DNA from 3 places in the Marinobacter sp. L-80 genome. Region 1 is predicted to be linked to each of the others. Evidence: predicted binding sites of a transcription regulator. Region 1 holds the regulator's gene; each other region holds the start of a gene.

Evidence for each region. The regulator sigma-54, encoded in region 1, starts transcription at its own class of promoters, with help from an activator protein. The targets are predictions, from matches to a motif close to ANTGGCATNNANNTTGCTNT.
Region 2: the regulator sigma-54 is predicted to act here: its motif matches at 6,777-6,796, upstream of flgA (flagellar basal body P-ring formation chaperone FlgA).
Region 3: the regulator sigma-54 is predicted to act here: its motif matches at 2,967-2,986, upstream of flhA (flagellar biosynthesis protein FlhA).

Annotation. Positions count from the first base shown of each region.
Region 1 is NZ_JBSXOI010000077.1:520,686-530,532, reverse strand. It holds gene rapZ (RNase adapter RapZ) at 1-776, opposite strand, end outside; gene ptsN (PTS IIA-like nitrogen regulatory protein PtsN) at 805-1,275, opposite strand; gene hpf (ribosome hibernation promoting factor) at 1,363-1,671, opposite strand; gene AC13E3_RS22065 (RNA polymerase factor sigma-54) at 1,773-3,299, opposite strand; gene lptB (LPS export ABC transporter ATP-binding protein) at 3,451-4,176, opposite strand; gene lptA (lipopolysaccharide transport periplasmic protein LptA) at 4,154-4,720, opposite strand; gene lptC (LPS export ABC transporter periplasmic protein LptC) at 4,704-5,288, opposite strand; gene AC13E3_RS22045 (KdsC family phosphatase) at 5,285-5,833, opposite strand; gene AC13E3_RS22040 (KpsF/GutQ family sugar-phosphate isomerase) at 5,857-6,837, opposite strand; gene AC13E3_RS22035 (ABC transporter ATP-binding protein) at 7,026-7,838, shown strand; gene mlaE (lipid asymmetry maintenance ABC transporter permease subunit MlaE) at 7,835-8,617, shown strand; gene mlaD (outer membrane lipid asymmetry maintenance protein MlaD) at 8,652-9,101, shown strand; gene AC13E3_RS22020 (MlaC/ttg2D family ABC transporter substrate-binding protein) at 9,134-9,787, shown strand; gene AC13E3_RS22015 (STAS domain-containing protein) at 9,784-9,847, shown strand, end outside.
Region 2 is NZ_JBSXOI010000066.1:106,003-115,849, reverse strand. It holds tRNA gene AC13E3_RS10920 (tRNA-Ser) at 160-250, opposite strand; gene AC13E3_RS10915 (isochorismatase family protein) at 456-986, shown strand; gene AC13E3_RS10910 (cupin domain-containing protein) at 1,053-1,712, shown strand; gene AC13E3_RS10905 (DUF7352 domain-containing protein) at 1,741-2,106, opposite strand; gene AC13E3_RS10900 (LysR family transcriptional regulator) at 2,217-3,116, opposite strand; gene AC13E3_RS10895 (flavin reductase family protein) at 3,137-3,754, opposite strand; gene AC13E3_RS10890 (MFS transporter) at 3,754-4,950, opposite strand; gene AC13E3_RS10885 (CheR family methyltransferase) at 4,954-5,781, opposite strand; gene AC13E3_RS10880 (chemotaxis protein CheV) at 5,819-6,748, opposite strand; gene flgA (flagellar basal body P-ring formation chaperone FlgA) at 6,937-7,638, shown strand; gene flgM (flagellar biosynthesis anti-sigma factor FlgM) at 7,812-8,138, shown strand; gene AC13E3_RS10865 (flagella synthesis protein FlgN) at 8,146-8,616, shown strand; gene AC13E3_RS10860 (cyclic di-GMP-binding domain-containing protein, MshE-related) at 8,655-9,404, opposite strand; gene AC13E3_RS10855 (peptidylprolyl isomerase) at 9,632-9,847, shown strand, end outside.
Region 3 is NZ_JBSXOI010000077.1:334,665-344,511, reverse strand. It holds gene flhB (flagellar biosynthesis protein FlhB) at 1-155, shown strand, start outside; gene AC13E3_RS21130 (hypothetical protein) at 535-972, opposite strand; gene AC13E3_RS21125 (uracil-xanthine permease family protein) at 953-2,209, opposite strand; gene upp (uracil phosphoribosyltransferase) at 2,212-2,850, opposite strand; gene flhA (flagellar biosynthesis protein FlhA) at 3,069-5,249, shown strand; gene flhF (flagellar biosynthesis GTPase FlhF) at 5,310-6,617, shown strand; gene AC13E3_RS21105 (MinD/ParA family protein) at 6,686-7,498, shown strand; gene AC13E3_RS21100 (RNA polymerase sigma factor FliA) at 7,530-8,273, shown strand; gene cheY (chemotaxis response regulator CheY) at 8,436-8,819, shown strand; gene AC13E3_RS21090 (protein phosphatase CheZ) at 8,840-9,625, shown strand; gene AC13E3_RS21085 (chemotaxis protein CheA) at 9,642-9,847, shown strand, end outside.

The sequences.
Region 1 (9,847 bases):
CGGTGTTGGCCGCCGGTACAACCAATGGAGATGGTCATATAGCTGCGGTTGCTATCAGCAAACGACGGCAGCCAGGTATCCAGGAAGGCCTTCAGGTCGTCAATCATCTTCCGGCTTGCCGGCTCTTTCTCGAGAAACTCGATAACCGGCTGATCGGTGCCCACGTATTTCCTGAGGCTGGTATCCCAGTAGGGGTTCGGCAGGCAGCGAACATCGAAGACATAGTCGGAATCCAATGGCACACCGTGTTTGAAGCCGAACGACTGGAACAGCAGGGCCAGCTCCTGGTCTTTCCGGCCAACCACCCGTTGCTTCACCATGTCCCGGAGTTCGTACATGGACATGCCCGTGGTGTTCACATACAGGTCGGAAAGCTTGGAGAGAGGCTCAAGAAGCTTCTTTTCACTGGTAATGGCTTCCCGGAGGGATGTCCTGTCGTCACTCAGCGGATGCTTTCTGCGGGTGGCATGGAAACGCTGGAGCAATGACTGTTCGTCGGCGTCCAGGAAGATGATCTCAACCGTAACCCCGGTCTCCTGAAGGCGACGGTAGATCTCTTCGAAATTGGCCAACTCTCCGGAAAGGTTGCGGGCATCGATGCTCACCGCCATCTTTCCCAGCCGGCCAGGCTTGGTCTGGCTGGCGGCTTCCCGGGTGAGGGGAAAGAGCAGGCCGATAGGCAGATTGTCGATGCAATAGAATCCGAGGTCTTCAAGCACATGAAGGGCGGTACTCTTGCCCGAGCCAGACCTGCCACTAACGATAATCAGCTTCATGACCACCTTATCTCCACTGCAATGAATATCATCCGCCCGGGGCGGTCATGCGCTGGTACAGCGTGCTTGCGTCCTCGGATTGCCGGAGGCGATCACAGAACGACCGCTCATTGAACTTTTCAGCCAGTTGGCTGAGCAGCTCCAGGTGTTCGCTCGTTGCTTCCTTCGGGACGATCAGGGCGAAAATCAGATCCACCGGCTGATTGTCGATAGCATCGAATTCGACGCTTTCTTCCAGCGTCATCAGCACGCCCACCACGTGATCAAGTCCTTCCAGACGGCAGTGGGGAATGGCGATTCCCTGGCCAATGCCGGTGCTGCCCAGGCGCTCGCGGGAAATCAGGTTGTTGAAGAGCTGGGTCTCGCTGAGCGTGTTGTCCTGATGGTTTATCTGCTCGGCAATAAACTCCAGGGCCCGTTTCTTGCTGGACGCAGCTACCCTGCAGAGGGTGAGCTCCGGAGCAAGAATGTTCTCTATGGTCAGGGATGTGTCGCTCATGGATCGACTGCGTTTCCGTTAAAAAAAAGGCTGCGACACGTTACTCATGTCGCAGCTCGATTAGATGAATTGCATGAAAACAGTCAGTTAGCGAGAGCCGTTTCCGTGCATCCGGTCTACATTCTTTTCCTTGTGCTTGAGGATCTGACGGTCAAGCTTGTCGATCAGGGCATCGATGGCTGCGTACATATCCTCATTTTCTGCCTTTGCGTGAATCTCACCACCAACCACATGCAACGTGGCTTCCGCAATCTGGCGCACCTTTTCCACTTCCAGGGTCACCTGGCAGTTACTGATGTGGTCAAAGTGACGCTCGAGCTTCTCGAACTTCTCTGAAACATAATCCTTCAGTGCGGGAGTCAGTTCTACGTGATGGCCTGAAATATTGAGTTGCATAGGCGTCTCCTGTTGTCATCGTGCCGGCTCCCGGGAGCCGGTCTGGGTGCTGGCGCATTATGCGCCGGCGAATAGTACGTTGCGCCCGGACCCCGGGGTGTTCAGACCAGCCGCTTGCGTTCGTTCGAAGGCGGAATGTGCATGGCCTCCCGGTACTTGGCAACGGTGCGTCGCGCAACCTTGATTCCCTGTTCTCCTAGCATGGCTGCAATTTTACTGTCGCTCAACGGCTTTTTGGGCGTTTCCGCGGCAATCAGCTTTTTGATCATCGCGCGGATCGCCGTGGAAGAACATTCACCGCCTTCGTCAGTGCTGACATGGCTGGAGAAGAAATATTTCAGCTCGAAAATTCCCCGGGGGGTGTGCATGTATTTCTGGGTGGTGACCCGGGAAATCGTGGACTCATGCATCTCAACCGCCTGGGCGATATCAGAGAGGATCAGCGGTTTCATGGCTTCTTCACCCTGATCCAGGAATCCTTGCTGGTGCTCGACAATACGGGTCGCCACTTTCAGCAGGGTTTCATTGCGGCTCTGCAGGCTCTTGATAAACCATTTCGCCTCCTGCAACTGATCCCGCAGGTAGGTGTTGTCGGCACTGCTGTCCGCACGCCTTATAAGAGAAGCATAGCTGGCATTGACCCGGATGCGCGGTGCAATTTCAGGATTCAGCTCAACACGCCAGCGGCCATTGTGTTTGCGAACGATCACGTCCGGAATCACATAATCGGGTTCGGCCCGGTCAATGACATCGCCCGGCCGCGGATTCAGGCCGGTGATCAGCGCCAGGACATCCCGCAACTGGTCTTCTTTCAGGCGGCTGCGGCGCAGCAACTGGGCGTAATCGCGGTTGCCCAGCAGGTTGATGTAATGGGTAATTACAAGGCGTGCCTGGGCCAGCCAGGGTGTTTCCGGCGGCAGCTGGTTGAGCTGGATCAGCAGGCATTCCTGTAGGTCCCGGGCAAACACGCCGGGCGGATCAAAGTGTTGCAGGCGGTGAAGCACGGCTTCCACTTCATCCAGTTCAAGGGGGTCTTCATCGTTCTCATCCAGCAGTCCGGCGTGGATTTCCTCCAGCGGGCTGGTGATATAGCCCCGTTCGTCCACTGCATCCATCAGGGCATGGGCAATGGCCTGGTCCCGTTCACTGAGGTGCGTCAGATTGAGCTGCCATTCCAGGTGATCCTGAAGCGTTTCGGTCGGGGAATTACGGGTTTCGAAATCGTGATCGTTTTCGTCGTCGTTGCGGGCTGCCGGCGCTGGTGCGGACTGGTAGATGTCGTCCCAGGCGGTATCAACCGGCAGATCGTCCGGAATGTTGTCAGGAATCTCGTTCTCCGAGGACCAGTCCGGGCCGTTCTCGGATTCATCCCAGTCGCTGGCCGGTTCCGGGGCAGCTTCAGCGGCGGACTCGGTGGCGTTGGCCTCGCGCTCGTCGTTTTCGCTGGCTGCGTCGGTCTGGTCATCGTCCTCGGAGGTCTCCAGCATGGGGTTGGATTCCAGTGCCTGCTGGATTTCCTGCTGGAGGTCGAGAGTGGAGAGCTGGAGAAGCCGGATCGCCTGTTGCAGCTGGGGCGTCATGGTCAGGCTTTGACCCAGCTTTAACTGTAAGGAGGCTTTCATAACCATGGTTCAGGATCCGTCACTCATCAGCGCGTTGTGTCATAAGTCGTGAAAAAATCTTTATATGCCGGTTACTTGCCGTGATTTTAATTTACCCTAGCAAGTTCTTTGCCGAGTTTACTTGCTACAGATCATCAAAACAATCAGCCATTGGGTGTCAGAGTCTGAATTCGTCGCCGAGATAGACTTCCTTGACCTGCTGGTTGGCCAGGATGGCGTCGGCATTGCCGGAGGCGATGATGTGGCCGCCGGAAACAATGTAGGCATTCTCGCAGATGTCCAGGGTCTCACGCACGTTGTGGTCGGTGATCAAAACGCCAATGCCTTTGTCCCGAAGGTGCCGGATGATGTGTTTGATGTCACTGACGGATATGGGGTCCACACCGGCGAAGGGCTCATCCAGCAGGATGAAAGCCGGCTCCATGGCCAGGGCCCGGGCAATTTCCACCCGTCGCCGCTCACCACCGGACAGGGCCATACCAACGCTGTCCCGTATATGGGTGATGTGGAATTCCTCCAGCAGCTCCTCGAGCTTTTTCTGCCGGTCTGCCTTGGTCAGGCCCTGCCGCGTCTCAAGGATCGCCATGATGTTGTCGCGCACAGACAGTTTGCGGAAAACCGAGGCTTCCTGTGGCAGATAGCCGATGCCTTGGCGGGCCCGACCGTGCATCGGCAGCGGCGTGATATCCCGGCTGTCGATAGTTATCCGCCCGTGATCGGCAGGTACCAGCCCCACGATCATGTAGAAACAGGTGGTTTTCCCGGCGCCGTTGGGGCCTAGCAGTCCAACAATTTCCCCGCTTCGGATTTCCAGGGACACATCGATAACCACTTTTTTCTGTTTGTAACTCTTTGCCAGGTTACTGGCTCTCAGAACTGCCATCGGTTTCCTGTTTGTCAGTGCGTCTGTCGGCGCTTCGCGGCTGGATCACCATTTCTACCCGGCCAGTGCCATCGCCGGTCTCGGCGCCGCCTTCTGCGGTTACAACGCGGCCAGCGGTATCATAGTGAATCACGTCGCCGCGGAACAGGTTGCCATTCTGCTCAATCACCGCTTCCCGTTCAAAGGTCAGCTGGCTGTCGGTGGCGGACCAGGTAATATTCAGGGCGCGGGCGTCGGTTTCACCTCCACCTTCGCGCGCCGGTTGCCTGTATCTTGCGGGGGTTCCGGAGGCCTCGATGCGGCTCAGGCCGTTCTCTGTACGGTACAGGACCACACGCTCCGCGTTCAGGCGGGTATTGCCTTGTTCAAGTTCCACATCGCCGGTGTAAGTGGCAATGCCCTGGCCATCGTCCAGGCGGGCGTTGTCGGCGGTAACCTTGATGGGGATGTCGGAATCAAGGTCGAAAGCCGCCACCGGGCCAGCCATTGCGACTGTCAGCAGGGCGGCCAGCAGGCTCCGGTATCGGTTAGTTTCCGGTTTCATAGCGTCCTTCCACCTGGGAGTTCAGTTCCAGAATCCGCTCGTCAATCCACGCTTTCATGCCCGTGGCCCGGGTTATGCCGGTAACGTCGCGTATTTCTACGGGTGCGTCTGTATATACCATGCCCCGGTCATTATCCAGCGTCAGTGTTGATGTTGTCAGAGTGGCGTCCCGTTCACCAATACTGCGCTGAATCCGGACATTGTCAGTGAGATAGACCAGGTTCTGGTTCTGCAGCAGGCTGCCATTCTCGGCTTCAACAATCCAGGGCAGAACATTGTCGCCGCCATACAGTTCGGCACGGGGAGACTCCATGGTGGCCAGGTTACCTTCTTCAAACTGCTCAATGCGGGGGCTGGAGAACCGGATTTTCAGCTTGCCCGATTCGTCGAATGACGTGTAATTGCCATTGACCACAAAGCCGTCCGGTTCGGCATCGCCCCGCAGTGCGGCTGCCTCATCATCAATGACCGGCGGTTCATCGCTTTGCCAGAGCAAAAAGACCGCGGCCACCACGGTGCCAGCCAGCGCCAGTGTTCGCAGCCAGGGCCTGTCCGGGAGCCAGTTCACGCCTTGAGCTCCAGGTAGGGTGCAAGCGCAGCATCCAGCTTGCCATGGGCAGTCAGCAGCAGGTCGCAGGCTTCTCGCACCGCGCCCTCGCCACCCCGGGTTCGGGTGCAGTAATCGGCATGTTGCTGCACCAGCCAGTAACCATTGGGTACGGTGATTCCCAGCCCGGCAAACCGGAGCGCCGGCAGGTCTGGCAGATCATCACCCATGTAGGCGATGGCCTCAGGGCTGAGATCCATGGTGCTGACCAGTTCCTGCAGGGCCACTTTCTTGTCCTCACGCCCCTGCATCAGATGGGGGATGCCCAGATCCCGCATGCGCTTTTCGGTCAGGGGTGACTTCCGACCGGTAATAACGGCGACAGTAATGCCGGCTGCCATGAGTTGTTTGAGTCCCAGGCCGTCCAGGATGTTGAACGTCTTGAGTTCATCACCGTTGGCGCTGAAGTAAAGCTTGCCATCGCTCATGATGCCGTCCACATCCAGTGCGATCAGTCGAATTTTGGCGGCTTTTTCCAGCAGTGGCTCAGGCCATTGATGCTTCATGTTGAAAAACTCCTCATGGCCCATCAGATGACGCCGGCCCGCAGCAGGTCGTGCATGTTGATGGCGCCGATTAGAGCACCGCTATCGTTCGTCACGGGCAGGGCATTGATCTTCATTTCCTCCATGATATTCAGCGCTTCCGCCGCCAGATGATCAGCCTGGATGGTTTTACCATTCCGCGTCATCACCTCGTTGATGGGCGTATGATGAATATCAACTGACCGGTCCAGAGTCCGGCGCAGGTCACCGTCCGTAAATATGCCGGTAAGCGTGCCTTCCCCGTTTACGACGGTGGTCATACCCAGACCTTTGCGGGAGATTTCAAGGAGAGCGCCGCTCAGGGGTGTGCCCTCGTTAACAACGGGAATCTGATCGCCTGTATGCATGATGTCGGAAACCCGAAGCAGCAGCCGGCGGCCGAGGCTGCCTCCGGGATGGGAGAACGCAAAATCCTCGGCACTGAATCCGCGGGCCTCAAGCAGTGCAACGGCCAGCGCATCCCCCATGACCAGGGTGGCCGTTGTTGAGGAGGTGGGCGCCAGGCCCAGGGGGCAGGCTTCCACCATAACGCTGACGTCCAGGTTGGCGACGGCTTCCCGGGCCAGGGTGGACGTGGCATTGCCGGTCATGCTGATCAGCGGGGCGCCCATACGTTTGATCAGGGGCAGAATCGTGACCACCTCGCTGGTGTTGCCACTGTTGGAAATGGCGATGACAACGTCCTGCGGTGTGATCATCCCCATGTCGCCGTGGCTTGCTTCTCCGGGATGCACGAAAAACGACGGTGTACCGGTGCTGGCAAGGGTGGCCGCTATCTTGTTGCCGATGTGGCCGGATTTTCCCATGCCGGTCACGACAACACGGCCCTTGCAGTTCATGATGACTTCGCAGGCACGGGTGAACTGGTCGTCGATCCGGCTTTCAAGTGCATCAATGGCGTCACGCTCGATGCGAATGGCGCGGATGGCAGAAGATCGGAAATCGTGGGCAGTCTGTTCGGTCATCGGGCTAAGGGCCTGGCTATCGGGACATTGAAAATGTGGGGCAGAGTATACCATTTTCCCCCGGCAACGATGCCCGGTTACAGGAAGTTCAGTCAAACTGATCATTGCTATCAGTACATTTTGCGCTCTTTGGATTGAGCTCCGGCGCTCCATGGCATAATGTAGCGCCTCTTTGAAAGGTAAGGACTATGGATTCACCGGCTTACATATCGCTCAAGGATGTCGTGTTCTCCCGTTCAGGGCGCCGTATCTTCGACGGTGTCAGTCTGGATATTCCCCGCGGCAAAATTACTGCCATTATGGGGCCCAGCGGAACCGGTAAAACCACGCTGCTGCGTCTTATCGGTGGTCAGCTCAAGCCAGATTCCGGCAGTGTCATGGTGGACGGCCACGAGGTGCCAAAGCTCAAACGCAAGGCTCTCTACAGTCTTCGCGAACGGATGGGCATGCTCTTCCAGAGCGGGGCTCTGTTTACCGACCTGACTGTCTTCGAGAACGTTGCCTTTCCGCTCCGTGTGCATACCAAGTTGCCGGAAGACATGATCCGCGACATTGTTTTGATGAAGCTGGAAGCGGTTGGCCTGCGCGGAGCCCGCCAGTTGATGCCTTCGGAGTTGTCCGGGGGGATGACCCGCCGGGTTGCACTGGCCCGTAGTATGGCCCTGGATCCCGAACTGATCATGTACGACGAACCCTTCGCCGGCCAGGATCCGATTGCCATGGGCGTGCTGGTCAAGCTGATACGGGATCTGAACAGCTCCATGGGACTGACCAGTGTGCTGGTCTCCCACGATGTGCCCGAATCCCTGAGCATCTGCCATTACGCCTGCATTATTTCTGATGGCAAGGTAATCGGTGAGGGCACACCGGAGGAGCTCCGGGCGCATCCTTCCGGGAAGGTCCAGCAATTTTTGCAGGGGCAGCCGGATGGCCCGGTGCCGTTCCATTATCCGGCCGAAGGCGCCGCCAGTGACTTCGGCCTGTCGGGAGGTGCCTCTTGATTGACAGAATAGCGGCATTCGGACGCCTGGGGCTGGATATCGTTTCTTCATTCGGTCGTTCCGGTCGTTTTCTGGCGGGCGTTCTGGGCGGTGTTCCCCGCCCGGCAACGGGCTTCCCGCTTCTGATGAAACAGATTTATGCCGTTGGGGTGCTCTCTCTGGCCATTGTTGTGGTGTCGGGCCTGTTTATCGGCATGGTGCTGGGGCTTCAGGGATACACTATTCTGAGCGACTATGGCTCGGAAGCGGCCATCGGTCAGATGATTGCGCTGACCCTGGTGCGTGAGCTTGGCCCGGTGGTGACAGCATTGCTGTTTGCCGGCCGCGCGGGTTCAGCTCTGACGGCAGAGATTGGCTTGATGAAAGCCACCGAACAGCTATCAAGTATGGAAATGATGGGTGTAGACCCGCTGCGGCGTGTCATTGCGCCTCGCCTCTGGGCCGGGTTTATTGCCATGCCGGTACTGGCGGTGATTTTCTCGGTAGTCGGCATCTGGGGCGGTATGCTTGTGGGTGTGGACTGGCTGGGTGTGTTCGAAGGCTCCTTCTGGGGCAACATGCAGTCGTCTGTGGATTTTGTGGATGACGTCCTGAACGGCGTCATCAAAAGCGTTGTTTTTGGTTTTGTTTGTGCCTGGATCGCGGTTTACCAGGGCTATGACTGCGTGCCGACATCGGCAGGTATCAGTTCGGCGACCACCAAGACGGTGGTGTACTCATCGCTGGCGGTGCTGGGGCTGGATTTTGTACTGACCGCTGTCATGTTTGGCGATTTCTGAAACATCGATCAACGAGATATTACCGGAGCCTGAAATGGCACAGAGAACCACTGAAATCGTAGTTGGCCTGTTCATGATCGCAGGCTGCGCAGCCCTGCTTTTCCTGGCGCTGCAGGTTAGCGGGCTGTCGCCGAAGTCGGCCGAGAGCACCTATACCATTTACGCCAATTTCAACGATACGGGCGGGCTCACGCCCCGCGGTCGGGTCTCGATGGCCGGGGTAACGGTTGGCACCATCGAATCCATCAGCCTGAACACGGAAACCTTCCAGGCTCGGGTCGAGATGTCGATTCATTCGGATGTGGACAATATCCCATCGGACAGTTCCGCAGTTATACGTACATCCGGCCTGCTCGGCGAGCAGTACATTGATATATCGATTGGCGCCGAGATGGATTCGCTGAAAGAGGGCGATACCTTCTATTCGACACAGTCGGCCATGAACCTGGAACGGCTGATCAGCAACTTTGCGTCGGGCCGTTGATTCGGGCCGGAAAGATCAAACAGGAGATCCTGATGTTTGCACTGAGACACCACATTCTGATCGGCCTCTTCATGGCCCTGGCTCTGGTCGCGCCGACACAGGCGAGTGAAGCTGAGGAGCTTCGCAAGTATGTGGACGCCAATACCCAGCGGCTGGTGGACAAGCTGAACGAGGAGCGTGGACTCTACGAGCGGGATCCAGAGGCTTTTTATAAAAGCATGGATGAGGCTCTGACCGATTTTGTCGACTTCCGCCGCATCGCTGCCAGGGTGATGGGTCGTTACGCACGCCAGACGACGCCTGAGCAACGAGACGAGTTCGTGGCCAAGTTCAAGCGCAGTCTGTTTGACAGCTACGCCCAGGCGCTGGTTAATGCCGAGAATTTTGAGATCCAGGTCAAGGAGGCGACCATAAACCCCCAGAGTGACGATCGAGCCTCGGTGCAGATGGAAGTGATCAGTGCCTCCGGTAATCGCTACCCGGTGACCTATTCGATGTACAAGACGGCGGAAGGCAAGTGGTTGATGGAAAACGTCATTGTTGAGGGCGTCAACATAGGCCTGGCTTTCCGGGATCGATTCGGCCAGGAAATGGAAGAAAACCGTGGCCAGATCCAGGCGGTGATTGATGGGTGGAGCGACGCTGTTGAAAGTCTGAACCTCGATCAGGAAGTCAACCAATCATGACCAGCGGCTCGCCTGTGGTTCAGCTCCTGGACGGCGTGCTTGTCGTGACCGGTGAAGTGA
Region 2 (9,847 bases), on a different contig from region 1:
TGTGGATACGTTCTCGGGCCGAACTGTGATTCGACGCGGCGGGGTCACTTGCTCAAAACACTTCTGCCGCGCAGACTCCTAGCTCGAACCCGGGAGGGTTCTTTCTACCCTGCCAATCGGCCAATAAAAAACCCCAGCATTTCTGCTGGGGTTTTGTATTGGCGGAGAGGGAGGGATTCGAACCCTCGAAACGCTATTAACGTTTACACACTTTCCAGGCGTGCGCCTTCAGCCACTCGGCCACCTCTCCAATAAACTGTTTCAAATCAGCAACGTCGTCGCTCATTTGAGGGCGCAAACTTTAATGGTTTTACGGGCGCTTGGCAACTCCCCCGGGGAAAATCGTCAAAAAAATTCGGGCGAGACGGGTTTTCTCTTTACCGGTTGAGCAGATTCAGGACTATCGTTAGTACAACGCCAAGTATAATCATCCAGTTTGTGGGGAGAGACTATTCATGCTGATGAAAGCCGAGCAATCGACGCTGTTGCTCATCGATGTCCAGGAAAAGCTGATGCCGGCCATTAGCCATGGCGACGAGGTGGTGGACCGCTGCATCGTGCTGGCCACCATTGCCGGACTCATGGAAGTTCCTGTGCTGGGCACCGAGCAGCTGCCGGACAAGCTGGGACATAATGTTGAAGCGGTCCGGGAGCTCTGCAACCAGACCCTGGCCAAGCACCATTTTGATGCCTGCCCCGATGGGCTCGTTGACCAGTTGCCGGAGGGCCGGCAGCACATTGTAATCGGTGGCTGCGAGACCCATGTGTGTATGATGCAAACCGCCCTTAGCCTGCTGGATGCTGGTTACAAGGTATGGGTGGTGGCCGATGCTACCGGCTCACGCAACGAGTTTGACCGGGACGTCGCTCTGGACCGCCTGAACGAGAGCGGCGCCAGGATTGTAACGCTTGAGATGGTGGCGTTTGAATGGATGCGTCATTGTAAACATCCGCAGTTCCGGAACATTCAGGCCCTGATCAAATAGAGGCATCCGGAAGGCTGGCGCCCACGTAACTAGTCACTTCAATTTCAGGTGGTTTTGAGGTTCGCAATGCTCAACATGGACTTTTCCAAGAAAGTCATCATCCGCACCGAAGAGCAGGATTGGGTGCCCAGCCCTGCCGGTGGTGTTTTGAGAAAGCCTCTTGCCCGCGAGGAAGCAGAGCGTGGCCATGCGACCAGCGTGGTCCGGTATGAGCCTGGTGCCTCCTTTAACCGACATGAGCACCCCCTGGGCGAAGAAATCTTCGTTCTCGATGGGGTGTTTTCCGACGAGACCGGCGACTACCCGGCCGGCACTTATCTACGGAACCCGCCAGGCAGTGGACACGCCCCTTTCAGCAAGGAAGGCTGCACGCTGCTGGTCAAGCTGCATCAGTTCGACGAACGCGATGGATCCACTGTACGCATAGATACGCGCACTACGCCGTGGCTGCCGGGTATAGGCGGGCTTGAGGTGATGCCGCTGCACGAATTCGAGCACGAGCATGTGGCCCTGGTGAAGTGGCCGGCCAATGAGGTTTTCCAACCCCATCGGCACTTCGGCGGAGAGGAGATATTTGTGCTGTCCGGTGAGTTTTGCGATGAACATGGTCGCTACCCGGCGGGCACCTGGATTCGGAGCCCCCACCTGAGCCAGCATCACCCGTTCGTGGACAAGGAAACAATCATCTGGGTAAAAACCGGCCACCTGCCGATCGAGACGCCATAAAAAAGGGCCCCGAAGGGCCCTGAAGTGGTCAAGAGATCGCTGTGTGTTGCCAGTTCTGCCTGCTGAACGCGTCGTTGCTTGCACCGTTAGATGCCGTATTGAAGAGCTCTTCTTCACCGGCAGGTATTGCAAACACGTGGTACGCCTCAGGGCCAAATGGATCCAGTGCGGTATCGAGGTATTCGAAGCTGTCAGGCACTGGTTCGCCCGAATAAGCGACTCGGAACTGCCGCTCAAGGGTTGGTGTGGTTACGTTCAGGGGCTGCTCCACCCAGAGGTAGACGGCCTTATGGGGCACGATGTATTCGCTGCGCACCACCCTGTAACCCTCTTTGAGCGTGAGCGTGGTCGGCTCTTTGCCCGGTTCCAGACGGAATTTGTGGATGGTCTTCATAGCTGCTGCTCCTCTTTGGTTTGCTGCCTTTCACAACTCCATAATGGACAGGAACAGAGTTCGATAAAATAAGCTTTTGTGAGCTTTTAAGATCGTTATTTTCGATGCAATCAGGCGTCACTATCACCCGTGTGGGCATCGACAATGGCACGGACGCCCTCATGGGCGGTTTTTCGGCCACGAGTGATGGCGAACAATTCATCCATGACGTCTTCAATTGAGGCAATCTGCTCTACCTCATACTGGCGGCAGACCTCCTCGCGGATTGAGGTTGGAGCAGCGAACACGCCATAGCCCTGGCTGCCAAATACCTTGATCAGGGCGCTGTCATCTACCCGGGCGACAAGTTTCATGCGAACCCCGTTCAGGGAAAACCAGTTCATCAGTCGCTCGAAATAGGGTGCATCCGTGGCGTTGGCCAGCAACGGTTGACCATTCAGGGATTCGGGAAACCCCTTTTTGAGCTTTCTTGCCAACTCTGGTGCGGCGAACAGGCTCATGCTGGATCCCGCCAGAGGGTGTACCGTGAGATTGCCGTCCTCCTGCAACCGTGGCACCCGGTCGGTCAGAACCAGATCCAGCTCCTTGCGTTTCAGGCTAAGCACAAGATCTTCGGTGCGCCCGGTTTGGCATTCAAGCTGGATGGACCGCTCGCCCGCCATCGCCGGCTGCAGCAGGTAGTAGGCAATCAGCTTGTGAATCGACGCGGAGACGCCGGCTCGCAGGGTCAGCGGGCGCTCGGAAGGATCAAGCCGCAGGGTTTCGGCAAGCTCACCGGTGAGGGCGAATATGTCGTCGGCGTAGCCGAGGATCAGCCGGCCGTAGTCTGTGAGGATCAGCTTGCGCCTTTCCCGGGAGAACAGGCGCCCACCCACTGAGGCTTCAAACGTGGCAAGCTGGCCACTGAGGGTCTGCGGCGCCAGTTCCAGGACTTCACTGGCTCGGGCGATCGAACCTTCCCGGCTGATCACCCAGAAATAGTAGAGATGGCGGAGGTTAAGCTGTTCCATTCCTTTGCCCTGCCCCCGATTCAGGATGGCCGCGGAATTTTGAGGATTTCACCGAAGGTGACGTATTCGCTTCCCCCGAGACGGCCGATCGGATCAATCGCAGCGCCATTGAAGGTCAGGCGATTCTTGTCATCGTAACGAGCTGCATCATCAGATACCCATACCCGGGTGACTTTTCCGAATACCAGTGACTGGGGCCCGGCACCGATTTCCTTGATGTCGTAGAGCTCGCAGGCAAAAGCCACGTGGCAGTCCTTGAGCCGAGGCAGGCTCGAGCCTTCAAAATCCAACAGCTCCAGATCAAGATTTTTCAGTTCGGATTCGCCATGGGGCAAGGTTCGCGAGGATTCTGTGACCGCCGCGGCGAGATCCCGGTGGGCGATGTGAATGACAAAATTCTTTCTCGCTTCAATGTTTACCCGGGTGTCTTTCGAAACGCCCTCCGCCGGTTTTTTACCAACGGAAATCATCAGCAACGGGGGATTGCTGGTGATCGGCGTAAAGAACGAGAACGGCGCCAGATTGTAGTCGCCATCCGGATTTTCACTCAGCACCCAGGCAACTGGCCTCGGAATCACTGTCTGGGTAAGGATGTGGTAGGCATCTTTCGGATCCATACCCTCGAAATCTATAAGCATTAGTCTCTCCCGTTAACGGCGGGCTCGGGCGCTCGGTCCCGCAACAGCCACAACGTCATCAACAACCCGTGAAGTATCAGGAAGGGCACTGCAACCATGACCAGGCCGCCCCAGCCGAGCCAGCTCAGAATGGCACCTGCAGACAGCGCGGCGGTAGCCTGGGAACCAAAGACCATGATGTCGTTCAGGCCCTGGACACGGAAGCGTTCTGCATCCCGGTAACCTCGGGGCAAAAGCGTTGTACCGCCAACAAACAGGAAATTCCAACCGATACCGAGCAACAACAGGGCGGAAAGGTAATGGTGAAAACTCACGCCACTGGCGGCCAGAGCAATGCAACCCAGATACGCCAGCAATCCCGCAGCCATCATCAGCGGTATGCCAATAACGCGGGTCAGCCAGCCGCTGATCAGCGACGGCAGGTACATGGCCATGATGTGGAGCTGGATGACGCGCTTGGCATCGTCCAGGTCATGCCCCGCCATCTCGGTCATGCTCAATGGCGTTGCCGTCATAATGAAACTCATGACCGCATAGCCAATGGCAGCAGCACTAATGGCGGCCCAGACCAGTGAATTCGACAGAATTTCCCGCAGCGGGCGTCCACCCCCTGGCCGTGATTCCTGTACCCGTTCCGCGCCCGCCCGATAGCCGGCGCCAAGGATCAACAGCGCCGCGCCCTGCACCACCGCCAGCGCAACCCAGCTGATCAGAAACGGATACTGCTCCGCGGCGCCGCTACCCAGGGCGGCCACTTCCGGCCCTAGCCAGGCCGCCACCAGGCCTCCCAGGAGCACACGAGCGGCGGCAGAGCCAGCCATCCCCGGTGCCACGGACTCCATGGCTGCAAACCGGTATTGGTGAACGACAGCAAGGCCGGTACCACCTACGACAGCCGCCAGACACAACAAAGAAAACAGACCGGTCCAGGACGCCGCCGCCCCCATCAGCCCCGCCACGATACCCATGATCGCGCCAAGCAGCATCACACGCTTGCGCCCGATGCGCTCCATCAACCAGGTGGCCGGTTTGATGGCGAGCACGGTGCCAACCACCACCAGACCCACCGGAAGCGTTGCGTATTCAGGGGCCGGAGCGAGCATTCGGCCCTGGATGCTGCCGATAAAAACGATGAAGGGCGCTGTGCACATGGCCAGCGCCTGGGCGGCAACCAGGACCCAGACATTGAGGGGCATGGACTACTTTTTCCTGTAGATGATTCCGGGATGGCACTGCACCATCTCGTAGAGATGGGGCAAACCGTTCAACGACTCGGAGGCACCCAGAACCAGATAGCCGCCCGGATTCAGGGTGGCGTGCATGCGGGTAAGAATGTCCTTTTTCAGATCCGCAGAGAAATAGATCAGAACATTCCGGCACATCACGATATCAAACTTACCGAGCATGTAACGCTCCAGCAAGTTCAATTCCTTGAACTCCACCATGCTCTTGATCTGCGGCTTGATCTGCCAGCCACCATTGAGGGACGGGGTAAAAAACTGCTTTTGTCGCTCCGGTGAAAGGCCCCGGCCAATGGCAATCATCTCGTACTCGCCCTTGCGGGCGACTTCGAGAACGCTTTTGGAGATATCAGTGGCAGTAATTTTCACATCGCGAAGCTTGCCGGGCCTTGCCCGCCGGAACTCCTCCACGATCATGGCGATGGAGTATGGTTCCTGGCCGGTTGAACAGGCCGCCGACCAGATCCGAAGAGGCTGGCCCGAACTGCGTTCAGCGAATTCAGGAAGCAGCTTTTCCTGAAGTATCCGGAAAGGATGATTGTCACGGAACCACAGCGTCTCATTGGTTGTCATCGCATCGATGACCACTTCCTTTAGGCCGCCCCGGCCGGGACGCTTGAGGCGCTCAAGGAGTTCACCCAGGGTGCTCAGGCTGTTCTCTTCGAGAATCCTGCGCAACCTGCTTTTTACCAGGTACTGTTTGTTCTCGCCCAGTAAAATCCCACAGGCATCCTGCAGGAACGATTTGAAGGCTTCATATTCCTGTGGCGTTATTTCCGCTTTCATTGGGTCTCTGTTCTGAGTGAATCTTTGAGCGGCTCCATCAACCCTGGTCGATGATTTCCATCACCCGCTCTGCCAGTTCGTCCGGACTGAACTTTGCCATAAAGTCGTCGGCCCCGACCTTTTTCACCATGGCCTGGTTGAACACACCGCTGAGTGAGGTGTGGAGCATAACAAACATATCTGCCAGGGCCGGGTCACTTTTCACCTTGGTAACCAGGGTATAGCCATCCATTTCCGGCATCTCGACATCGGAGATGATCAATGAGAAGTGATCTTTGGCCCGCGAACCGTCCGCCGTTATTTCTTTCAGATATTCGAATGCTTGCTTGCCGTCATTTTTCAGCACCACTTCCATGCCGATTGCGGTGAGACACCGCTGTATCTGGCGCCGGGCCACGGACGAATCATCCACCACCAACACGGGTAGATGTCCGGGCACGCGCTCCGCGCTCTTACTCAGGACGGCTTCGGTCACGTCCTCCGCAAGCGGAGAAACTTCTGAAAGAATCTTCTCCACATCAATGATTTCAATAAGCTTATCATCTATTTTCGTGACAGCGGTTAGATAGACATCCCTGCCGGCACCTTTGGGTGGCGGCAGGATTTCTTCCCAGTTCATGTTCATGATTCGCTCGACACCGCTCACCAGGAAACCCTGCGTTTTGCGATTGTATTCAGTGATGATGACGAAACTGGTGGAGAGCTCTTCTTGCGGGATACCGGGCAGACCGATTGCCATGCTCAGATCGATAATGGGGATAGTCTCGCCCCGGCTATGGGCTACGCCTCGAACGACCGGGCGGCTGTTGGGCAGGGAGAACAGCTTCGGACACTGCAGAACCTCTTTCACCTTGAACACGTTGATCCCGTAGATCTGACGCCCCCTGAGACGGAATAGAAGCAGCTCGAGGCGGTTCTTTCCGACCATCTGAGTGCGCTGGTTGACACTGTCCAAAACCCCTGCCATTTCGATTCTCCTGGCTTGCCGGAATTACAACGGCATATATCTTGCTGTTCACTGAATAATAGCCTGATCGACGGAAACCCGTCATATCAGGGGTGGGTCAGCCCATTTAACGGCCACTTTTACCGAATCCTTAGCCTGATTCGGGCTTTTCTGCCCTGTTGTTGACAGCATAGGACAAACTGATACGTATGCGCATCACGAATTTCGCCCTACTACTGCTAATGTCTGGCCTGAGCACGCCGCTCCTTGCTGGAACGACGGCCGAACAGATTCAGAAAGCGACCCTGGCGTTTCTGGACAGCTTTGCGTCTGAACAGGCCGAGCATGGCTACACCGTTTCCTTCGAACCCGGTTCCATCGACAGCCGCCTCGCTCTCGCCGAGTGCGAAAAGCCTTTGAGTGTAGAGTTCAGCGGGGATCCATGGAAAAGCACCAGCCCGTCGTTGCAGGTAGCCTGCGAAGGAACCCGTCCATGGCGAATGTTTGTCACCGCTTCAGTCTCTATCCATGGGCCAGCCCTGGTGGCAGCGAGGCCACTCACACGTGGAGAGCGAATAACCGAAGGGCTGCTTGCGAAACAGTCTGTTGAAATCAATTCATCCAGACGTGGCGTGATTACGGACTCGAAGCAGGCAATTGGCATGGAAGTGCGGCGCGCAGTGAATGCCGGCTCGCTCGTTACACCAGACATGCTTTCGGCCCCGAATGCGGTCGAACGGGGCGATCATGTTATCATCACCGCCAAAACCGGTGGATTTTCAGTACGTTCCCGGGGCAAAGCCCTGGCAAGCGCCAGCGTTGGCGAACAGGTTCTGGTTGAGAACCTGCGCTCATCGCGCACGATAAGAGCCAGCGTTGTCGCGCCGGGCCACGTGGAAATTCCGATGTGAGCCGCGTGCGGCAGAGGCTTGCCGGAGCGGCAAGTGAATGCCGCAAAACCGGTCGTAAACGCAGATGAAAAAAAGTGCTAAAAGTACTAAAGGTTTTCGCGGCGCCGCCGTTAAGAAGACATAAACTCGAGTAAGCGCCGCATTCGTGGCGCGACAGGCAAGCAGGTACAGATATGTCAGTTGACTTAAATGGAATTGGCCCCGGCCAGGTCAACACCCAGAGAACCACGGCCGACAAAAGCTCCGGCGCACAGAATACCCAGCCGGCATCCAACGAACAGGCGAAGACACAGGCCCAGGGGGCCCGTGGTGAGAACGTCAGCCTGAGCAATCAGGCCAAGAACCTGAAGCAGCTCGAACAAAAGCTGGGCGATTATCCGGATATGGATGACGACCGCATCGAGCAGATTCGTTCCGCCCTTGAAAATGGCACGTACAAGATTGACGCCGAGAAGCTGGCCCAGAAAATGCTTGAGATGGATGAAAGCATTTTCGGGTGAGTAGACCATGGCCGCAATTGATGATTTGAAGACCCTTCTTTCCCAGGATATCAGCCAGCTTGAAACACTGGCTGACGTTCTTGGCAAGGAAAAGACCTGCCTTGCGAATTCCGACCTCCGCCAGCTGGACGCCCTGACCAGAGAAAAGAACGATCTCCTCGGTGCAGTCCGCGAACGCGCCAAACAGAAAATCCGAACGCTCGTACAAATGGGATATCGCCCCGAAGGTGGCGAGCCTTCCCGCTTTATTCGCAGCGCCGGATTCTCGGATCTCTTCGAACTCTGGCAGGAAGCGGACCAGAAGCTGCGAACCTGTCAGACGCTGAACCAGACCAATGGTCGCGTGATCAGCCACTTGCAAAAGCGTTTGTCGAGACTCACCGATATTTTTCGCGGCGCCACCGGCCAGCAAAAGCTGTACGGTGCACAGGGTCAGCAGACCACGGTATCAAGCAGCACGGTGCTCGCCAGCGCCTGAGCCCGGACGCATGGCTCTGCCGAGCCATGCTTTCCACTTCATCGGGTGTAGATGGTCATCTGGGAGTCGGGATGAAACCGGATGTCGTGAATGCTCACGTTGCCCATTGAAGCTCCCTGGCCTCCCGTAACCCGTATATTGTCCATCCGGATTTCCTCGATGCGCTCAGGGAACGCCAGCATCAGGGCGCCATCTTCTCTTACCCGATAACGTGGCTCCCCTTCACGATAGTGCACGCCGGAAATGCTGAGATCTGAATCCAGAAAGTTCAGAACCGGCACGAAGATATTGGCGGAAAGCTTGAGACCTTCAATAACATCTGCGGATGCCTCGGTGCCTTGCTCCCCATTTCCTGCGGGGTTCTCCGCCATATTGCTGACAATACCAATGCGCTGCAGCAGGGTCGGATCGCCCTGACCCGAAATCGCCGCCAGCTCGGCTTCACTCATGAGGGCAAGATTGCCTCTCTCATAAAGTTCGCCGGCTTCCAGCGTTGCCTGTGACGCCTCGGCCGAATTGCTGGCCGCAAAGGTTACCAGGGGCTGGAATGGCAGCGTGACCGCTGTTACCAGGGCGGCAGCGTTGCGATAGCGGGACTGGTGCTTGAGGACACGATGCAGCTCCTTCTCGCTGATCCAGCCCGCCTGGATAAATACCTCACCCAGGCGCTGTCCGGTTTCGCGCTGAAGCCTGAGGCCTTCGTTGACCTGCCCCTCAGACAGATACCCACGATTGATAAGCAATCGCCCGAGGCGTGATTTCTCTTCAAATCCCTGACGGATTCTCACCCAGTGTCTCCTTTTAAACAGTGAAAACCGTACAACCCGGCCCGGCCAGTGTGATCCATGACTTCCGATATCGGGAAGGTTAGCCGATCACACAACGATGTGCGTGGATGCAGTGCCCGTTTTACCATCACCATCTGGTAAGATCTGGCACCTGATAACAGAATTCGCCGAATTGTCGCAGGAAACACACCTGCTAATAACACGGAGAACGGCTGCAAATGACAAACATGGTAAAACCCCTGAAAACTGTGACTCCCGTATTGCTTATGGCGTTCGCCCTGCTCATGCCGACTGCCGCGGTGCAGGCGCAAACCAATGAGCAGCCGGCCAGTGATCCACTTCCAAAGGTCCGCATGGTGACCAGTGAAGGCGCTATCGAGCTTCAGCTTCGCCCGGATGTTGCGCCCGAAACGGTCGACAATTTCCTGCAGTACGCCGAAGAC
Region 3 (9,847 bases), 190 kb from region 1:
CCGACATCGGCGAGGAGATTCCCGATGGCCTGTACATGGCCATTGCCCAGGTGCTCGCCTATGTGTTCCAGCTCCGACAGTTCCGCAAGGGGCGCGGGCCCAAGCCCGGTATGCCGGAGTTCCCGATTCCTTCGGATTTGCGGCGGGACGTTTAGTTTGGAGTTGGGTTTCTTTTGGTAGCCTGCGGGTTTGGGAGTTAGCGCGGTTGTGGCTGGCCTTTTCAGGACACGCTACGAGCACATCCATGTGCGCTTGACTGTGGCCATCCATGGCCACAGACAGTCCTGAAAAGGCCACCCACAACCGCTTATCAAACCCCTTCGATATCGCTGAAAAATACCCATCCAACTCAGGAGCTTTTGGCGGATTCCCGTCGGGTTTGCGAGGTTTGTGGGGCTGCCTCCCAAAAATGTCGGCGGCCAAGGATGGCCGACGCCAAGCGCACATGGATGTGCTCGTAGCGGTTTTTGGGAGGCAGCCCCACGAACCTCTTCCCGCTAAATCATCAGGCTGGGGCAGGAGTGGAAGGCGAGATCAGCAACCAGCCTCGATAACCCGAACCATCGGCTCCCCGCGGCTTTCCGGAATCGGCAGTATCCCATACGAGGCCCGCGGGTCATGGACCGTGGTCGAGGTAAAGCCGCAGGACAGGAAGTGCTTGCGGGCCTGCTCGTCGGTCTGGAAGTGGAACGGTACCTCGCTACGGGTAACGGCCCCGAGGACGCCACCGAGCACTTTGAGGGTAGTGTTCAGCACCGGCTGGCGGGGTTGGTAGTAGCTTTCGGAGAGGTAAACCGAGCCCGGGCGTTTGGCCATGGCGGCGGCCAGTCGGCCGGTGGCCATCAGGCGGAGGGCCTTGCGGGCGGCCATGTCGGGCAGATCGGCTTCGACCATGTGGAGCAGAGGGTGTTTCTGCCGTAACCGAATGCCGCGGGGGGGCATGCCGGAGCTGTCAGTCGGCTTTCTGCTCATAGACGGCTTTACCCCATGCCTCGCGGCTGCCGGGCAGTATCAGGTTCAGGATGATGGCAGCCACCGCACAGAGCGCGATGCCTTCGAGGTGCCCGAGCACCATGCCGCCAATACCGAACACCAGGGTAACGCCTACGATAACCAGGTTGCGAGACTGCGACAGATCTACCTGGTGGCGGATCAGTGTGTTCAGGCCAACGACGGCAATGGAACCGAACAGCAGGCAGAGGATGCCGCCCATGACGGGCACCGGGATGGTTTGCAGTGCTGCGCCGAATTTGCCAACGAAAGCCAGAACAATGGCGATGCAGGCAGCCCACCACATGACCTTGGGGTTGAAATTCTTGGTGAGCATAACGGCGCCGGTGACTTCCGAGTAGGTGGTGTTGGGCGGTCCTCCAAGCATGGAGGCGGCGCTGGTGGCCAGGCCGTCACCCAGCAGGGTGCGGTGCAGGCCCGGCTTTTCCAGGTAGTTCTTTCGGGTCACGTTGCCGATGGCCAGCACGTCACCGATGTGTTCAATGGCCGGGGCAATGGCGACGGGGATCATGAACAGCACGGCGCCCCAGCTGAATTCCGGCGCAACAAAGTTGGGAACGGCGAACCAGGCGGCGTCCCGGATTGGCGTGGTATCCACGATACCGGCAAACGCGGAGAGGATGTAGCCGGTGATAACGCCGAACATGATCGGAATCAGCCGGAAAATGCCTTTCGACCAGACCGACATGATGATGGTTACGGCCAGCGAGATCATGGCGATCCAGATCGCCGTGTCGTAGGGAATCAGCTGGTTGGCGCCATCACCGGTGCGGCCGGAGGCCATGTGAACGGCAACCGGCGCCAGGCCGAGACCGATAGTCATGATCACCGGGCCGATAACCACTGGCGGCAGCAGGCGGCGGACAAAGCCGGTGCCCCGCAGCCGCACCAGTCCACTGAGGAAAATATAGAGAATACCCGCTGCCATCAGGCCGCCGAGTGTCTCTTCCATGCCGAACTTGCCTTTGGAGGCAATCACGGGGGCAATAAAGGCGAAGGACGACGCGAGGAAAATCGGGATCTGACCGCCGGTCACCACGTGAAAGATCAGGGTGCCCAGGCCGGCGGTGAACAGGGCCACGTTGGGATCCAGCCCGGTAATCAGTGGCATCAGAACCAGCGCGCCGAACGCCACCAGCAGCATCTGGGAGCCAGCAATGGCCTGTTTCCAGACCGGGTCGTTGGTATGGTCCTGCATTCTTAAACGTCCTTTTGCTTGGTGCCGAAGATTTTGTCGCCGGCATCGCCGAGACCCGGAAGGATGTAGCCTTTGTCGTTGAGGCGCTCATCAACGGAGGCGGTGTAGATAGACACGTCCGGATGTTTTTCCAGAACCTTTTCAACACCTTCGGGCGCGGCAACCAGCACCAGGGCCCGGATCTCGGTGCTGCCGGCCTTCTTGAGCAGGTCAATGGTGGAGATCATTGAGCCGCCGGTGGCGAGCATCGGATCGACAATCATGGCCATACGCTGGTCCAGTTCGCCCACCAGCTTTTCAAGGTAGGTGCTGGCCTCGAGGGTTTCCTCGTTGCGGATCTGGCCGACAACACTGACCCGGGCCACCGGAATCAGGCTGAGGACACCGTCAAGCATGCCAAGGCCGGCCCGCAGGATCGGCACGATGGTGACCTTCTTGCCGTGAATCTGTTCCACGTTAACCGGCCCTGCCCAGCCTTCGATGGTCTTTTCCTGCAGATTGAAGTCTTTGGTGGCCTCGTAGGTCAGGAGTGCACCGACTTCCTGTGCCAGCTCCCGGAAATTCTTGGTGCTGATATCCGCACGGCGCATGATGCCGAGCTTGTGGCGGATCAGAGGGTGTTTTACCTCGTGGATTGGCATGGGGTCACCTGTGTGTCTGGTTGGAATTTTGGCGTCGCGATCAAATGGCGCAAGGATACCGCATCTGGCAAGGGGAGTCAGGCCGCAAATGGCCGGTTCCGTGAAATCCACTAAGGGCTGGTACGGATCTTGCGATAACCCTTCCAAACGACGCTCCGGTGTCAGATTTTCGACCTTCAAAACGCCTGCAGGCACGGCCAATCGGAGAAGTATCCGGCATGGACAGAGCTTTAGTCCTCAATAACGTCAAAACCCTGACGCGGGGCAACCTGGGCATACCAATCATGCTGATGGGCTTGCTGGGCATGATGATTCTGCCCATGCCGGCGTTCCTCCTGGACGTGTTCTTTACTTTCAACATCACCCTGTCCATTGTCATTCTGCTGGTGTGTGTCTACGCCCTGCGGCCGATGGAGTTTGCGTCCTTCCCGACAGTCCTGCTGGTAGCCACACTTCTGCGTCTCGCCCTGAACGTGGCGTCTACCCGGATTGTTCTGCTGAACGGCCACGAAGGCGGCGATGCCGCCGGTAAAGTGATCGAATCCTTCGGCGCCGTTCTGATCGGCGGCAATTACGCCGTGGGTCTGGTGGTGTTTGCGATCCTGATGATCATCAACTTCCTGGTCGTGACCAAGGGTGCCGGCCGGGTCTCCGAGGTGAGCGCCCGTTTCACGCTGGATGCTATGCCCGGCAAGCAGATGGCGATTGATGCGGACCTGAACGCCGGCCTGATCAATCAGGATGAGGCCAAGCATCGTCGTGCCGAAATCGCCCAGGAAGCGGATTTCTACGGCTCCATGGACGGTGCGTCCAAGTTTGTGAAGGGCGACGCCATTGCCGGCCTGCTGATTCTTGCCATCAACATCATTGGCGGTATTGCCATTGGTATGCTGCAGCACGGTCTGGATTTCGGGCTGGCCATGGAGCGATATGCGCTACTGACCATTGGTGACGGCCTGGTGGCACAGATTCCCTCGCTGCTGCTGTCCACGTCTGCTGCAATCATGGTAACGCGGGTTACCTCCAGCCAGGATATGGGCGGCCAGATCCTCCAGCAAATGTTCAGCGCGCCCAAGGCGCTGTCCATTGCCGCCGCTATCCTGATCATTCTCGGTCTGATTCCCGGCATGCCCCACGTGGCCTTCCTGGGTCTGGGTGCACTGGCCGCCGGCGCTGCCTGGTATATCTGGAAGCACCAGCGACAGACCGTCGAAGAAGATGGCGCATTCCCGACTAGGGGCGCGGGCGGGGCGGCTCCACGGCCGGCGGGTCGTGATCTGCCTCCAGGCGGTGACGCTGGCGGCGATCAGGGGCGTCAATTACCGGCCCCCGGAGAGACCAAGGAGCTGGGCTGGGACGATGTGTCCACTGTCGATATTGTCGGTCTGGAAGTGGGTTACCGGTTGATCCCGCTGGTGGACAAGTCACAGGGTGGCCAGTTGCTCAGTCGTATCAAGGGCGTTCGTAAAAAGCTGTCCCAGGATCTCGGCTTCCTGATGCCCTCGGTCCACATTCGAGACAACCTCGATCTTATGCCCAACGTCTACCGCATCACCCTGATGGGCGTGACGATTGCCGAAGCGGAAATCCATCCGGACCGCGAACTGGCCATCGACCCCGGTCAGGTATTCGGAAAGATAGAAGGCATTGAAGGCAAGGATCCGGCGTTCGGTCTGGACGCCAGCTGGATTGAGCCAGACAAGAAAGAGCAGGCCCAGACGCTCGGCTATACCGTGGTCGATGCCAGTACGGTGGTCGCGACCCACCTTAACCAGGTACTGCAGAAACACGCCCACGAGCTGCTGGGCCATGAGGAAGTCCAGAAATGGCTGGATCAGCTTGAAAAGATTTCTCCGAAGCTGGCCGAGGAACTGGTACCCACCACCGTATCCATCAGTCTGCTGCTGAAAGTGCTGCAGAACCTCCTGAAGGAAGAAGTGCCGATCCGAGACATGCGGTCCATTGCCGAGGCCATCGTGAACGTGCATCCGAAGAGTCAGGATCCGAAGCTGTTGACCACCGTTGCGCGGCAGTCCCTGCGCCGGATGATTGTCCAGAGTATCTGCGGCAACGAATCAGAGATACCGGTGATCACCCTGGATCCGGATCTGGAACAGTTATTGCTAAAGTCTGTTCAGCAGAGTCAACAATCCGGCGGACAGGAAGATATTGGCCTGGTTCTGGAGCCGAATATGGTTGAAAAACTCCAGCGCTCGCTTCAGGAGAGCGTCCAGCGTCAGGAGATGCTCGGCAAGCCAGCCATTCTGCTGGTGTCCGGGCCCCTGAGGCCGGTGCTGGCGAAGTTCGCCAGCTACGGGGTAGAGCGGCTCCATGTGCTCTCGTACCAGGAAATTCCGGATAACAAACAGATTACGATCGTGGCGTCCGTTGGCCAGTAACGGCGCGGATGACAGAGCGGACAGCGCCGGCACGGCGTTGCCGGTGGAGGAAGAGGCATCATGAAAGTAAAACGGTTTTTTGCTCAGACCATGGCCGAGGCGCTCAAGCAGGTCAGTGAACAGATGGGGCCGGACGCCGTGATCCTTTCCAATCGTCGGGTCGACGGCGGTGTCGAAATTGTGACGGCGCTGGATTATGACGAGAATATGGCGCGCCAGCGACTGGGCAACCAGGCAGAAGAAGCCACCAACGGGTCCCGCTTGGCCGAGATGCAGGCCGACCAGCACAGGCGTCTTGAGGACGAGCTGAGCCGGTCCCGGGACCGCATCCGTGAAGTACGGGAAAAGCGGGCATCGCAGGGCGCGAGCTACGCCGGTTCGTTCGCTGCCATTCAGGAAGAGGTGAGCGGTGGTTTTGGTGATATTGAACTTCTGCCACAGGCGCCGAGGGAAGCCTATTCTGATGAGCTGGCGCAGATGCGGGCCGAGATCAGCTCGCTCAAAGACATGATGCAGGGCCATCGGCCGCAACAGGAGCCGGAGGTTTCTGCGACCACCGCCGTGCAGCAGAGGCTTGCCGAGCGCTTGCAGGAGTTCGGCCTCGGCAGTGATCTGGCGGGGTCAATTTCCCGTCGTCACAAGGCGGGGCGCCTGGAAGACGGTTGGAAGCAGTCCCTGAAAATGCTGTGTACCGGGGTTCGGACCTCCCGCATGGAGTGGCTGGATGAGGGCGGCGCCTACGCGTTGGTGGGTCCGACAGGGTCCGGGAAAACCACCACCATTGGCAAGCTGGCCGCGCGCTACGTGCTCAAACACGGTTCCGACTCGGTGGCACTGGTGACCACGGATCGCTATCGGGTGGCGGCGCACGAGCAGTTATTCGTGTTCGGTCGGATCCTGAATGTGCCGGTTCGGGTCGTGGATGAGAGCCACAGTCTGGACGATATTCTGGACGAGCTGTCAGACCGTCATCTGGTGCTGATTGATACCGCCGGACTGACCAGTGCGGACAAAGGCTATCAGGAACAGCTGGCCGAACTGGCTCGCAGCCATCACAATATCAAAACCCATCTGGTGGTCTCGGCAACCAGTCAGCCTCGCATCATGAAATCCGTGTGGCATTGCTATAAGATGGCAAATCTTGCGGGCTGTGTGATGACCAAAATCGACGAGGCCCTGACGCTGGGCGAGTCTCTCGGGTTTGTGATGGAAACCGGTCTGCCGGTAGCCTATTACACAGACGGCCAGAAGATTCCTGAAGACCTGCACCACGCAGAAGCCGTTCCGCTGGTGCGGTTGGCCGTGGATCGGCTGAAAACACTCCAGCAACAGCAAGCGGTCGCAGAGGGCCTGAAAGAGCACGCCTGAGACCGGACAGATTGACAACAGGCGTCGGAGACAAAGCCGGCGAAACGTGGCGAGAGACCAAAAACAGTATGAGCAGAGCACATCCGGTACAGGTGATTGCAGTTTCCGGCGGAAAGGGTGGTGTCGGCAAGAGTAACGTGTCGGTGAACCTCGGAATTGCCCTGGCGCAGAAAGGCCTGAGAGTGGTGCTGCTCGACGCCGATCTGGGGCTGGCCAATATCGACGTCTTGCTGGGCATCACTGCCAATCGCAACCTCCAGGATGTTCTGGCCGGCGATTGTGATCTGAAGGACGTTCTGGTGAATGGACCCGGTGGCATCAAGATTGTCCCCGCCTCTTCCGGTACCCAACGAATGACCCAGCTCAGCCCCATGGAACATGCCGGGCTGATTAATGCGTTCAGCGAACTGGGTGATCAGATCGATGTCCTGATCGTTGATACCGCCGCCGGGATTTCCGAGTCAGTGGTCAGTTTTCTGAGAGCGTCTCAGGAGCTGCTGCTGGTTGTCTGCGACGAGCCGACCTCGATCACCGATGCCTATGCCCTGATCAAGCTGATGAACCGTGATTATGGAACCAACCGCTTCCGTATTCTTGCCAATCAGGTTCGGAATGAGCAGGAAGGCCGGCATCTGTTTGAAAAACTGACCCGGGTCACCGAGCGCTTCCTCGATGTGGCACTACAATACGTAGGAATAGTTCCCTACGATGAGGCCGTGAAGAAAGCGGTTCAGCGGCAGCGTGCGGTGCTGGACGCCTATCCCAGGGCGAAAGCTTCACTGGCCATCAAGGCGCTGGCGGACAAGGTAGATAGCTGGCCGTTGCCGTCCTCGCCCCGTGGGCATCTGGAATTTTTTGTGGAGCGGCTCGTCGAAGTCTGAATCGGATCCAGTCAAACAAAAAACCGGATACATGACATTGGCGAAAAACCTCGGAATCTATAACCAGTCAAGTGCGCAGAAGCCGGCTCAGCTCATTGAGCAGCACGCGCCGCTGGTCAAGAAAATTGCCCTTCACCTGATGGCTCGCCTGCCGGCGTCCGTCCAGCTTGAAGACCTGATGCAGGCCGGCATGATCGGTCTGCTCGAGGCCGCCCAGCGTTACAGTTCTACCAAAGGTGCTACCTTCGAGACTTACGCCGGTATCCGTATTCGCGGCGCCATGGTGGACGAAATCCGCAAGGGTGACTGGGTCCCCCGTTCCGTGCATCGCAACGCCCGTCGCATTTCCCAGGCCATCAAGGCCGTTGAAGATAGACTTGGCCGCGAAGCCCACGACCAGGAAGTGGCCGAAGAGCTGGGTATGGGGCTGCCCGAATACCACTCCTACCTTTCCGGTTCCAACAGCGGTCGACTTTTTAGCCTCGACGAGCTCAATGAATCCGGAGAGCTGCCGATAGAACAGACAGAGACGCAGGATAATCCCCTTGAGGGGTTGTCCTCCGATGCCTTCCGGCGGAGCCTCGCTGAGGCGATTGAAGACCTGCCGGAGCGGGAAAAGCTGGTGTTGAGCCTTTACTACCAGGAAGAACTGAACCTCAAGGAGATTGGCGCGGTGCTCGGCGTCAGTGAGAGCAGGGTAAGCCAGATTCACAGCCAGGCAGCCCTGCGCCTTCGGGGACGGCTCTCGGATTGGCGTCAGGAATCGGACAACTGACCGCGTTCAGTCTGTGTCGCCAACGAGGTAGTCTGTAGTTTTTGGTAACCGATGCTTTACAACCGAAGCAAAGGTCCGACAATAAGCGGTTAAAACAGCGGCCTGCTAGACTTTGAACGCAAAGGTCAAACGAATTCCGGGTGTTACTAACTGGAGGTCCCATTGGACAAAAACATGAAAATCCTCATTGTGGACGACTTCTCCACAATGCGACGGATCATCAAGAACCTGCTGCGTGATCTTGGCTTCACCAACACCGATGAAGCTGACGACGGCAACACGGCACTGCCAATGCTCAAAAGCGGCAAATACGATTTTCTGGTGACCGACTGGAACATGCCTGGCATGTCAGGCTTCGACCTGCTCAAGGCCGTTCGGGCGGACGAGAATCTGAAAACCCTGCCGGTATTGATGGTAACTGCTGAGGCCAAGCGCGACCAGATCGTTGCCGCTGCCCAGGCAGGCGTAAACGGGTATGTGGTCAAGCCGTTCACCGCTGCCGTGCTCAAGGAAAAGATTGAGAAAATCTTTGAAAGAATCCAGTAACCAGAGGTCGGATGGCTCTCATGAGCGATAGCAAAAAGAACCATCGGGGCCTTGAACCGGAGGTGACGGAAAAGCTCCAGCGGCAGGCAGCGGAACTGGCCGAGAGTGTTGATGCGGGTGATTATGCCAAAGCCATGACCCTGATCAATGAACTCAGCGAAGTCAGGGATCAGGGTCTGTACCGTGAGGTAGGGCGGCTGACGCGGAGCCTGCACGAAGCAATCCGGAACTTCCAGATTGATCCCCGTAACGCCGAGCAACAGGAAGCACTGTCAAAGATGACAGATGCCTCTGATCGTCTCGAATACGTTGTGCAGATGACCGGTGAAGCAGCCAACCGGACCATGGACCTGGTTGAGGAAACCATGCCGGTGGCCAATGCCCTCAGAGACGAGGCCGCCGCGTTGCGTGATGAGTGGCAGCGCCTGCGTCGCCGGGAAATGCAGCCGGCTGAGTTTCGCGAGCTGTACGGCCGGATTGATCGCTTTTTTGTCAGCATGGCAACCGATGCCGACACCATGTACAGCAACCTGTCGGAAATCCTGCTGGCTCAGGATTATCAGGATCTGACAGGTCAGGTCATCCAGAAGGTCACCGCCCTTGTGAAAGAGGTTGAGGAGCAGATGCTCAGCCTGGTGGTGATGGCCAGTCATGTGGACCAGCTCACGGGCACGGTGCACCAGATTGAAGAAAAAGAAGAGTCTGCAGAGAAGGGCGTCGGGCCCCAGATCAAGGCCGATGAGCGTGAAGATGTAGTTTCGGGGCAGGACGACGTAGACGACCTGTTGTCCAGTCTCGGTTTCTGAATAATGAGGGTAACGCATGGCGTTTGATGCTGATGAAGAGATTTTGCAGGACTTCCTCGTAGAAGCCGGCGAGATCCTCGAAAAGCTGTCAGAGCAGTTGGTAGATCTTGAGCGACATCCTGACGACAGTGATCTGCTCAACGCCATCTTCCGTGGTTTCCATACCGTGAAAGGCGGAGCCGGCTTCCTTCAGCTTGAAGCGCTGGTGAACTGCTGCCATTC